Regions from separate parts of the Streptomyces sp. NPDC034103 genome, predicted to be linked through region 1. Evidence: riboswitches for the same ligand, from Rfam matches in the RefSeq annotation. Region 1 holds a riboswitch; each other region holds the start of a gene.
The links. Region 1 has a riboswitch for cyclic di-AMP ahead of ACZ56U_RS19555 (M23 family metallopeptidase). Riboswitches for the same ligand answer to the same signal wherever they lie in the genome.

Region 1 (2,190 bases):
GTCCTGCTCGGGCGGCGGCGGCCGGATCGACCTCGGTGTGCTGAGCCGGACCGACCAGGTGTGGACCTCCGACAACACCGATCCGCTGGACCGGCTCGCCATCCAGCACGGCTTCAGCCAGATCCACCCCGCGCGCGTGATGGCCGCCTGGGTGACCGACAGCCCGAACGCCATGCTCAACGGCCGGGTCAGCTCGCTGCGGTTCCGGTTCGTCAGTGCCATGGCCGGGGTGCTCGGCGTGGGCGGCGACCTCACCCGGTGGACCGAGGAGGAGCTCGCCGAGGCCCGTGAGTGGGTGGAGCTCTACAAGGAGATCCGGCCCCTGGTGCAGCGCGGCGACCAGTACCGGCTGCGGCCGCCGCGGGGCGGGCTGAGCGCCGTGCAGTACGTCCTCGGGGACGAGACCGTGGTCCTCGCCTCGCTCCAGGCGCAGAGCTACGGCGAGCCGGTGCCGGCGCTGCGGCTGCGGGGGCTCGATCCGGCGGCGTCGTACGAATGCCTTGAAACGGGCGAAATCCACAGAGGGGCTGTATTGCTGCATCACGGACTTCGCGTCGGCTTGCGGGGCGATTTGGATGCGACAGTTCTTCGGTTGCGCCGCATCTGAGCCTTCTGTCCGAATTGGCGCCTTCATTCGTGTTGCGATGCGTTCATTCCAACTCGCTCTGGAATAGCGGGACCTGTGAATCGGGCACGTGAGGAGCGTCATACCCGTGACGGTGCGTCGCCCGTCATGTTCACGTAATCTCCATGTTTTTCCTGGGGTTTGGAGGGGTGGAGGCGGACGTAATTCACGCACGGTGACCGGTAATTCCCACAGGGGATCACGAGGAACGCATTCACCTGGAACCTCTTACTTGTCCCTTTGCGTCCTGCTCGCTTACGTTCGCCATCCATCCGGACGGACGCCCAATCCTGCCGCCGCCCGGAGTCCCCACTACTCACCCGTGAACGGCAGGAGCGGGGGACCCACAGGTACAACTGCCTGTTCCGGTCTCCGGAACGGCTAGGGGTTAAGCCGCACCTCGGTGCGGCCGGGCATCTCCAGCTCGCACCCGACAGCTCACCTCGTAGGCGCCGGAGAGGAATTCGCCATGCCCGCGAAGGGTAAGCACCGCCGTCCGAAGGCCCAGCGCCTGACCCGCTCGATCGCCGTCGCCGGTACCGGCGGAGCGGCACTCGCCCTCCCGCTGATGGGTGCCGCGGGTGCCCACGCGGCCCCCTCACAGTCCGCTGCGCAAAAGGCCGTCCAGTCCCTTCCGGCCGCCGAGAAGACGGCTGTCGACAAGGTGGCGGAGAAGAAGAGCGCCGCGAACACCGCGACCGTGCGCACCTATTCGGTGCGGGCCGGTGACTATCTTTCGAAGATCGCCGACGAGCAGAACGTCAGCGGCGGCTGGCAGAAGCTCTACTCCGACAACCGCGAAATCGTCGGCTCCGACCCGTCGCTGATCCACCCCGGTCTGAAGCTGACCCTCGGCAAGAAGGCCGCGGCGAGCACGGAGAAGTCGGCGGACACGTCCACGAGCACCCGGAAGTCCTCGTCCTCCGCGTCCGGTTCGTCCTCGAAGGCCTCCTCGAAGTCGAGCACGACGGCCGCCACCCAGAGCAGCGAGTCGACCGGCGCGAGCAGCAGCGCCGGCGGCTTCACGCTCCCGGTCGCCGGTGCCACCGTCGGCACGCCGTACCGCATGGCCGGCAGCATGTGGTCCAGCGGGTACCACACCGGCGTCGACTTCGTCGTCCCGACCGGTACCTCGCTCAAGGCCGTCGGCGCCGGCACGGTCGTCTCCGCCGGCTGGGGCGGCGCGTACGGCAACCAGGTCGTCATCAAGCTCGCCGACGGCTACTACGCCCAGTACGCCCACCTGTCCTCGCTCTCGGTCTCGTCCGGCCAGACCGTCTCCGCGGGCCAGCAGGTCGGACTCTCCGGCGCGACCGGCAACGTCACCGGTCCGCACCTGCACTTCGAGATCCGCACCACCCCGGACTACGGCTCGGACGTGGACCCGGTCGCCTACCTCCGCGCGAAGGGCGTCTCCGTCGGCTGACCCCCACTCCACGTGCCACCGAAGGCCGGACCCCGATCCCCGGGTCCGGCCTTCGGTGTTGCCGTGGGTGCGTTCGTGACCGCGGCGTTGCGTTCCTGTGGCGCGGGTGCCCGGGGCATCGACAGGAAGGGGTGGGTGA
Region 2 (2,190 bases), on a different contig from region 1:
CGATGCCTCAGGAGGCCCCGGGGCCGTGGTGGTGCGCCGTGATGCCGAACCGTTGCTGTTCGCGAGGGGCGGCAGCGACCTCGCGAACGGCGGAGACCGCGCTGATCACCTGTTCCTCGGCGGTCTCCCTGCCGCAGCCCGTGGAGGGACAAGCGAGCGATCTCGCCGTCCAGGCGGCGGAGTTGGGGCGCGTCCGGGCCTCTGGAGGAGCTGCTCGTACGGCACACCGGCCGCACCCCCGAACAGGTCACCGCGGACATCGAGCGGGACAAGGTCCTCGACGCCCAGGAGGCCCTGGAGTACGGCCTGGTGGACCGGAGCATCCCCAGCCGCAAGGCCCCCCGCCCCGCACCCGGCGACCGGTGAGCGGGCGATGCTGCCGCCGGAGCTCCCTCCCCTGCCCGCGCTGACGCGTGCCGAGGGCGAGTTGATCGACCGTTACCTCGACGCGGTCGACCTGCTCGGCCGGATCAACCCGGCGCCCGACGGGGACACCTACCGTGGACTGCGGGCCGCCCAGGCGCTGGTGACGAAGGCCGTCGAGCTGCGTGACGCGCTGGTGACCATGCATCAGCGCGGCGAGACCGAGCTGCACGCCCCGACCCTGGCCCGGGCGCTGCGGGTGCTCGACGGTGAGCGGCACACGGCCCGGGTCACCGTGCCGCCCTCCTCCGACAGTTGACGCGACCGCGACCGCGGCCGGTCCGGACGTTCCGCACCCTGCCGAGAGGTCCGGACCGGCCTTGAAACGGACCGAAAGACGTACCCCCTTTTGGAGTAGACCCCTCTCCTCGGACAGGGCCGTTCAGGTTGCGCAACGCGGGTAGCCCGAGCCCGGAACGAGGACCTCCGATGCTGGTCCGGGGGCCCGCGCCCCCCTGGACGCTCCCTCGAACAGACGAGTGTCCACCCGAACGGGTGAGTGGTGAGTAACGCCACAAATCCCCGATTCCATTGGGTTTTTCGGCGTGGAGTGCGTGAAGATCCCTGACTGACGACAAGACCCCGCCGCAGCGGCGGGGCGATCCGGGCGGACGCCGAGTCCTGCCGCCGCCTGGATGACCGGTCGACAGGAGTGGATCGGCAGGAGTGGAGGACCCAAGCACGACGGGTCGCCGGGACGGTCACGCCATGACCGGGCCTGAGCAGCCCTTGGGGTGAAGCCGCGTCAGCGGCCGGGCAACTTCGCCAGCCCGAATCCGACAGGTCATCCTTCACAGGCGGCTGACGAAGGGTTGCGCATGTCTGCGCTCAATCGTGTCCCGTCGCTCATGGTCCGGGCCGGTACGGCATCGGCTCTCACCATCGCCGCCGTGGGCGGCTCGATCGTGGTCCCGGGCGTCGCCTCCGACGCCGAGGCGGCCACATCGTCGACGAAGGCACTTCAGGTAGCGGCTTCCAAAAAAGGCTCCCCGTACAAGTACGGCGCCGCGGGACCGCACCGGTTCGACTGCTCCGGGCTCACGCTGTACTCGTTCAAGAAGGCGGGCAAGAAGCTGCCCCGTACGGCGGCCCAGCAGTACAACAAGACCCGCCATATCTCCGCGGGGAACCGCAAGGCCGGAGACCTCGTGTTCTTCCACTCCGGCTCCAGCGTGTACCACGTCGGCATCTACGCCGGTAAGGGCAAGATCTGGCACTCCCCGAAGAGTGGGGAGGTCGTGAAGCTTCAGAAGATCTGGACCAAGAGCGTCTGGTACGGCCGGGTCAAGTGACCCACCCCGTGCGGGTGAGGGCGGCCTGACCCGCCGTCACCCGCACGGGTCGTCGACGGCCCCTGAAGGGCGCCTCCGAGGACTCGGGGCGCCCTCTTTCACGGCTCCTGCTGACCCGCCGCGGAGACCGGCTCGGCCGGGACCACCCAGGGGAGTTCGATGGAGACGGTCTTGCCCCCCTCGCGGGTGGGCCGGACTCTCAGCTTGCCGCCGCACTCCGCGGTCAGCCAGCGGATGATCACCATGCCGCGGCCGTTGTCCTGCTGGACCGCGGCCGGCAGCCGCTTGGGGAAGCGGGGGTGGCTGTCGGTGACCCCGATACGCAGGTGTTCGTCGCGGTCCAGCTGGATGTCCACCGTGAAGGTGGGCGACTGCCCCAAGGTGTGCTGGACGGCGTTGGTGGTGAGTTCGGAGACGATGAGCCGGATCGCCTCGGCCACCTCGGTGTCGGCCGGCAGACCCCATTCCCCCAGGG
Region 3 (2,190 bases), on a different contig from region 1:
TGCAGGTGCGCGCCCGTGACGTTGCCGGTCGCGCCCACGCGCCCGATCACGTCACCGGTGGCGACCTTCTGCCCCACGCTCACGCTGATCGAGGACTGGTGGGCGAACCACACCTCGGTGCCGTCGTCGAGGGTGAGGACGGTCTTGTAGCCGTACGAGCCGTCCCAGCCCGCCTGCGTGATGGTGCCGCTGTGGACCGCCTTGATGAGCGAGCCGGTGGGAGCGGCGAAGTCGAGACCCGTGTGGTAGCCGGAGGACCACAGGGAGCCGGCCTGCATATAGGTGGAGGTGATGGTGTACGAGGAGGTCGGCAGCGTGTACTGCTTGGCCAGCTCGGCCAGACGCTTGGCCTCGGCGGCCTTCTCGGCGTCCGCCTCCGCCTTCTTCTTCGCCTCGGCGGCGTCGTCCGCGGCCTTCTTCAGCGCGGCGGCCTCGGCCTTGGCGGCCTCGTCGGCGAGGGCGGTCTGGGTGGCGAGCTGTGCCCTGTCGGCGACCTGGGTCTGCTGGCTCTCGGCCTGCGCCATGATCCGGTTGCGCAGCGACTCGCCGGCGCCGGAGGTGGTGGAGGCCTGGATCGCGTCCGTGGTGGCCGTGGGGGCGGCCGTGGGGGCCGCGGCGAGGTCGCTCAGCACGGTGGCCGAGCCCTGCGGCGCCTCCTCCCCGCCCGACACGAACGGCAGGTCCGGCATCGAGAGGGAGACCGGCGGCTTGCCGGTGTTGGCGCTGGCCATGCCTGCCCCGCCGACGGCGGCTATGACGCCTACGCCCAGGACGGTGGAGCTGCGGGCGAATCCGCCGCTGCGCTGCTTGGTGACCCGGTGCTTTCCGCGTGCCGGTCGGACGGAGTCCTCGGTGGGATTCCAGACGTCCTGCGGACCCTCGTCGTGGTGGTAGCTGCCGTGGCCGAAGGCATCGGTGCTGCGCTGGCTCGGCACGTACGGGGCCTCGGGGGCAGGCGGGTTCGACGCCACGTGGGCGTACTCCTTTCCTTCCTTCTCGCCTACCGGGTTAGCTGACGGGTTCGGAGCAGGAAGGTCTCCTACGCGCGTATACCGACCGTGGTGCCACGGCGGCGTTCGCACGATTCACCCCAGGGTGGTGGTTCCCCGGCTCCCTTGCGGGATTAAGCGCGTGAGCACGGAGCCGTCTCTTGTGACGGCTGGGACGACCGCGCTGCGTTATCGAACGTTAATAGACCCGGGGTGTGGATTCCAAGCTGTTCCGCTTGATCATTAACCTTTCTCGCCAGGACGTACAGACCTATGAGCGGTGAAAATCGGGCGAGTTGACCACGCCTCAGCAGGTCCACCGGCGTTGACGGCACGTCAGTCGCCATGCGGAGGGCGCCCGACCGGTCACCGGATGTGACCATGTCACGGTCGGCGTACGGCGAGCAGCGCCATGTCGTCCGTCAGGGCACCCCCGGTGTGCCGGCGCACCTCCGCCGCGAGCGCGGACAGCAGCGCCCCCGGATCGCGGAAGGCGCGTCCCGCGAGCCGCGCCGCCGGGTCGTAGAACTCCCCGTGCCGGTCCCGGGCCTCGGAGAGCCCGTCGGTGTACAGCAGCAGCGTCGCCCCGACCGGGAAGGCGACCTCCTCGGCGCGGTCCGGCCAGGTCCCCAACTCGCCCATCCCGAGCGGCAGCGCGGCCTCGGCGGCGGGCAGCGACCGCACGGTGCCGTCGGGACACAGCAGCAGCGGCGGCGGATGGCCGCGGTTGAGGATCCGGACCAGCCCGTCACCGTGGGGCAGTTCGGCGAGGACGACGGTGGTGAACCCCTCGAAGGCGTCCAGCCCCTCGCGCCGGGTCCCCTCCCGGGCCAGCGCCCGCTCCAGCCGCCGCGCGACCGCCTCCAGGCCCGCCTCCTGCTCGGCGGCCTCCCGGAACGCCCCGATGACGACGGCGACGGCCGCCACCGCGCCCATGCCCTTGCCGCGCACGTCCCCCACCACCAGCCGTACCCCGTGGGGGCTGTCCTGGACGGCGTACAGGTCCCCGCCGATGAAGGCGTCCTGCTGCGCCGCCTCGTAGCGCACCGCGATGTCGAAGCCGGCGATCCGGTCGGCGGGGCCGGGCAGCACGGCCCGTTGGGCGGCCTCGGCGATCTCGCGCTGTGAGGCGAGCCGTTGGTCGCCGCGGTGCACCACCCGGTTGAGGACGGTGGCCAGCACGGCGACGGTGGCCACGGTG
Region 4 (2,190 bases), on a different contig from region 1:
GCCCTTGTTGTCGGTGGCGTCCAGGTCGAACATCGCCTGGTCGATCAGGCGCTGCTCGGTGGCGTCGTAGCCGACCAGCTCCGGGCCGATCTGCTCGATGACCGCGAGGACGGCCTTCTCGACACCCTTGCCCTGGTAGCGGTTCGGGTCACCGTCGCGCAGCTCGATGGCCTCGAAGGCGCCCGTGGAGGCGCCGGAGGGGACGGCGGCACGACCGGTGCTGCCGTCGTCGAGGCCGACCTCGACCTCGACCGTGGGGTTGCCTCGGGAGTCCAGGATTTCCCGGGCTACGACGACGTCGATGGACGGCACGAGCATCTCCTTCTTGGGATGTGACACGGTCCGCCGGGACCGCGGTGGGTTCTGCGAGACCGAGCCTAACCGCCTCCGGGCGATCGGCCACCGCGTGGACCGCCCCGTGGACAGAACCGAGAGTAAATTGTTTCTGAACCGAACAAACTGACAGCGGCGTCCCGGCGGCCACACATGAAAGAAACCCCGCCCCGGTGCGTACGGGGGAACACGCACCGGAGCGGGGAGCCCGTGGGGACGGGGGGCCCTCACGAGGCCCTCGGCATGAGGACCGCGCACGTGAGGGCGCTGTGGTTCGGCCGGGACGCGGCTGTGTCCCTCTTACTTGAGGTGCAGCTGCTGGCCCGGGTAGATGAAGTCGGCGTCGCTGACGATGTCCTTGTTCAGCTTGAACACCTTCTGCCAGCCGCCCTTGACGTCGTGCTCCGCGGCGATGGAGCTGAGGGTGTCACCCGTGACGACCTTGTACTCGCCGTCGCCCTTCTTGACCTTCTTGCCGGTCGGGGTGGTGACGGTCTTCTTCGCGGCCGGACGCTCGGAGGAGCGGGAGGCCTGCTGCTCGGAGGAACGCGTGCCGGTGCTGGTGCTGTCGCTGCCGCTGTTGCTGCCGCTGTCGTTCGAGGACGAGCTGGAGCCGCCACCGGTGTAGCCGGCGCCGGACAGGCCCACGCCACAGCTCGGCCAGGCACCCTTGCCCTGGCTCGCGAGGACCTTCTCGGCGATCTCGATCTGCTGCGCCTTGGAGGCCTGGTCGGCGGTGGAGGCGTACGCCGTGCCGCCGTACGCGGCCCAGGTGGAGGCGGAGAACTGCAGGCCGCCGTAGTAACCGTTGCCGGTGTTGATGGACCAGTTGCCGCCCGACTCGCACTGGGCGACGGCGTCCCACTCGGAGGCGGTGGCGGCGGAGGCGTTGCCGGCCGCCATCAGCGGAGCGGCGATGGCGACACCGGTGACGCCGGCGAGCGCGGCGGCGCGGGTGGCCTTGGACGGACGACGGTGCTTGCCCTTGGCGGAAAACAGCATGGTGGATCCCCTCACCGACGCCTGCGAGGTGAGCTGTCGGGTTCGGGCCGGTTGAGTTGCCCGGCCGCACACCTCGCCTCTCGGCGCGCTGCGCGGCTCCACCCCAAGCCGGTTCCGGCGGCCTCTCGGCCATGAGACCCCGTGAGGCCTCAACTTCCGGACCCGGCACTTACCTTGGGTCCCCCGCTCCTGCCTACGGCGCTTGACGCGACGACTGTTCCCGTACGGCCGCTGGCAGGATTCGGCGTTGCGGCAGCCGGGGCTCGCGGTGACGAGCGGTGTTGACCGTAGACACGGAACCCGGGGGATTTCAAAGACGATCAGGGCTTCTGAGACTCATCCCACACTTTCACCAAGCCGGACATTTACGGCTAATTGGGGACGCGAACTCGCGGTTTCTGCTGGGGATTTCGCCCTATTCGCTACCGAGAGCAAGGGTCTGACCGGGCTCGATCGCGCTCGGGTCGGCACCGATGACCTGCTCGTTCGCGGCGTAGAGCCGGCGCCATCCACCGTCGAGCTCAAGGGAGTCGGCGATGGAGGCGAGCGTGTCGCCGGTCCGGACGGTGTACGAGCCCTCGTCGGCGCTCGCACCCCGGTGCCGGCCGGTGCCCTCGGAGGGGGCGACGAGGGCGCCGGTGTCCACCAGGTTCGAAGAACCGCCCTCTCGCCAGGAGTTGTCCGATTCGTCACTCTCGGTCGGCGCGGCGGACGAGCCGTCGGAGGACGGCGCACCACCCGAAGCGGGGCCGGAGTTGTCCGGCTTGGCGGACTTGTCCGCATCGGCGCCGGGCGACGGGGAGGCGCTGCCGGACGAGTCCTCCGTGTCGGCCGATTCCGACGAGTCGGATGAGT

Region 2: linked by a shared signal. The riboswitch ahead of ACZ56U_RS27005 (C40 family peptidase) and the one ahead of ACZ56U_RS19555 (M23 family metallopeptidase) in region 1 are both predicted to bind cyclic di-AMP.
Region 3: linked by a shared signal. The riboswitch ahead of ACZ56U_RS09310 (M23 family metallopeptidase) and the one ahead of ACZ56U_RS19555 (M23 family metallopeptidase) in region 1 are both predicted to bind cyclic di-AMP.
Region 4: linked by a shared signal. The riboswitch ahead of ACZ56U_RS16785 (transglycosylase family protein) and the one ahead of ACZ56U_RS19555 (M23 family metallopeptidase) in region 1 are both predicted to bind cyclic di-AMP.

What each region holds. Positions count from the first base shown of each region.
Region 1 is NZ_JBVISS010000008.1:230,187-232,376, reverse strand. It holds gene ACZ56U_RS19560 (alpha-galactosidase) at 1-607, shown strand, start outside; cyclic di-AMP (ydaO/yuaA leader) riboswitch at 933-1,092, shown strand; gene ACZ56U_RS19555 (M23 family metallopeptidase) at 1,095-2,051, shown strand.
Region 2 is NZ_JBVISS010000012.1:151,552-153,741, reverse strand. It holds partial or broken gene ACZ56U_RS27020 (prevent-host-death protein) at 8-127, opposite strand; partial or broken gene ACZ56U_RS27015 (ATP-dependent Clp protease proteolytic subunit) at 126-366, shown strand; gene ACZ56U_RS27010 (hypothetical protein) at 374-682, shown strand; cyclic di-AMP (ydaO/yuaA leader) riboswitch at 1,042-1,238, shown strand; gene ACZ56U_RS27005 (C40 family peptidase) at 1,242-1,715, shown strand; gene ACZ56U_RS27000 (ATP-binding protein) at 1,814-2,190, opposite strand, start outside.
Region 3 is NZ_JBVISS010000003.1:662,665-664,854, reverse strand. It holds gene ACZ56U_RS09310 (M23 family metallopeptidase) at 1-971, opposite strand, end outside; cyclic di-AMP (ydaO/yuaA leader) riboswitch at 983-1,140, opposite strand; gene ACZ56U_RS09305 (PP2C family protein-serine/threonine phosphatase) at 1,374-2,190, opposite strand, start outside.
Region 4 is NZ_JBVISS010000007.1:97,239-99,428, forward strand. It holds gene eno (phosphopyruvate hydratase) at 1-312, opposite strand, end outside; gene ACZ56U_RS16785 (transglycosylase family protein) at 634-1,335, opposite strand; cyclic di-AMP (ydaO/yuaA leader) riboswitch at 1,339-1,546, opposite strand; gene ACZ56U_RS16790 (transglycosylase family protein) at 1,751-2,190, opposite strand, start outside.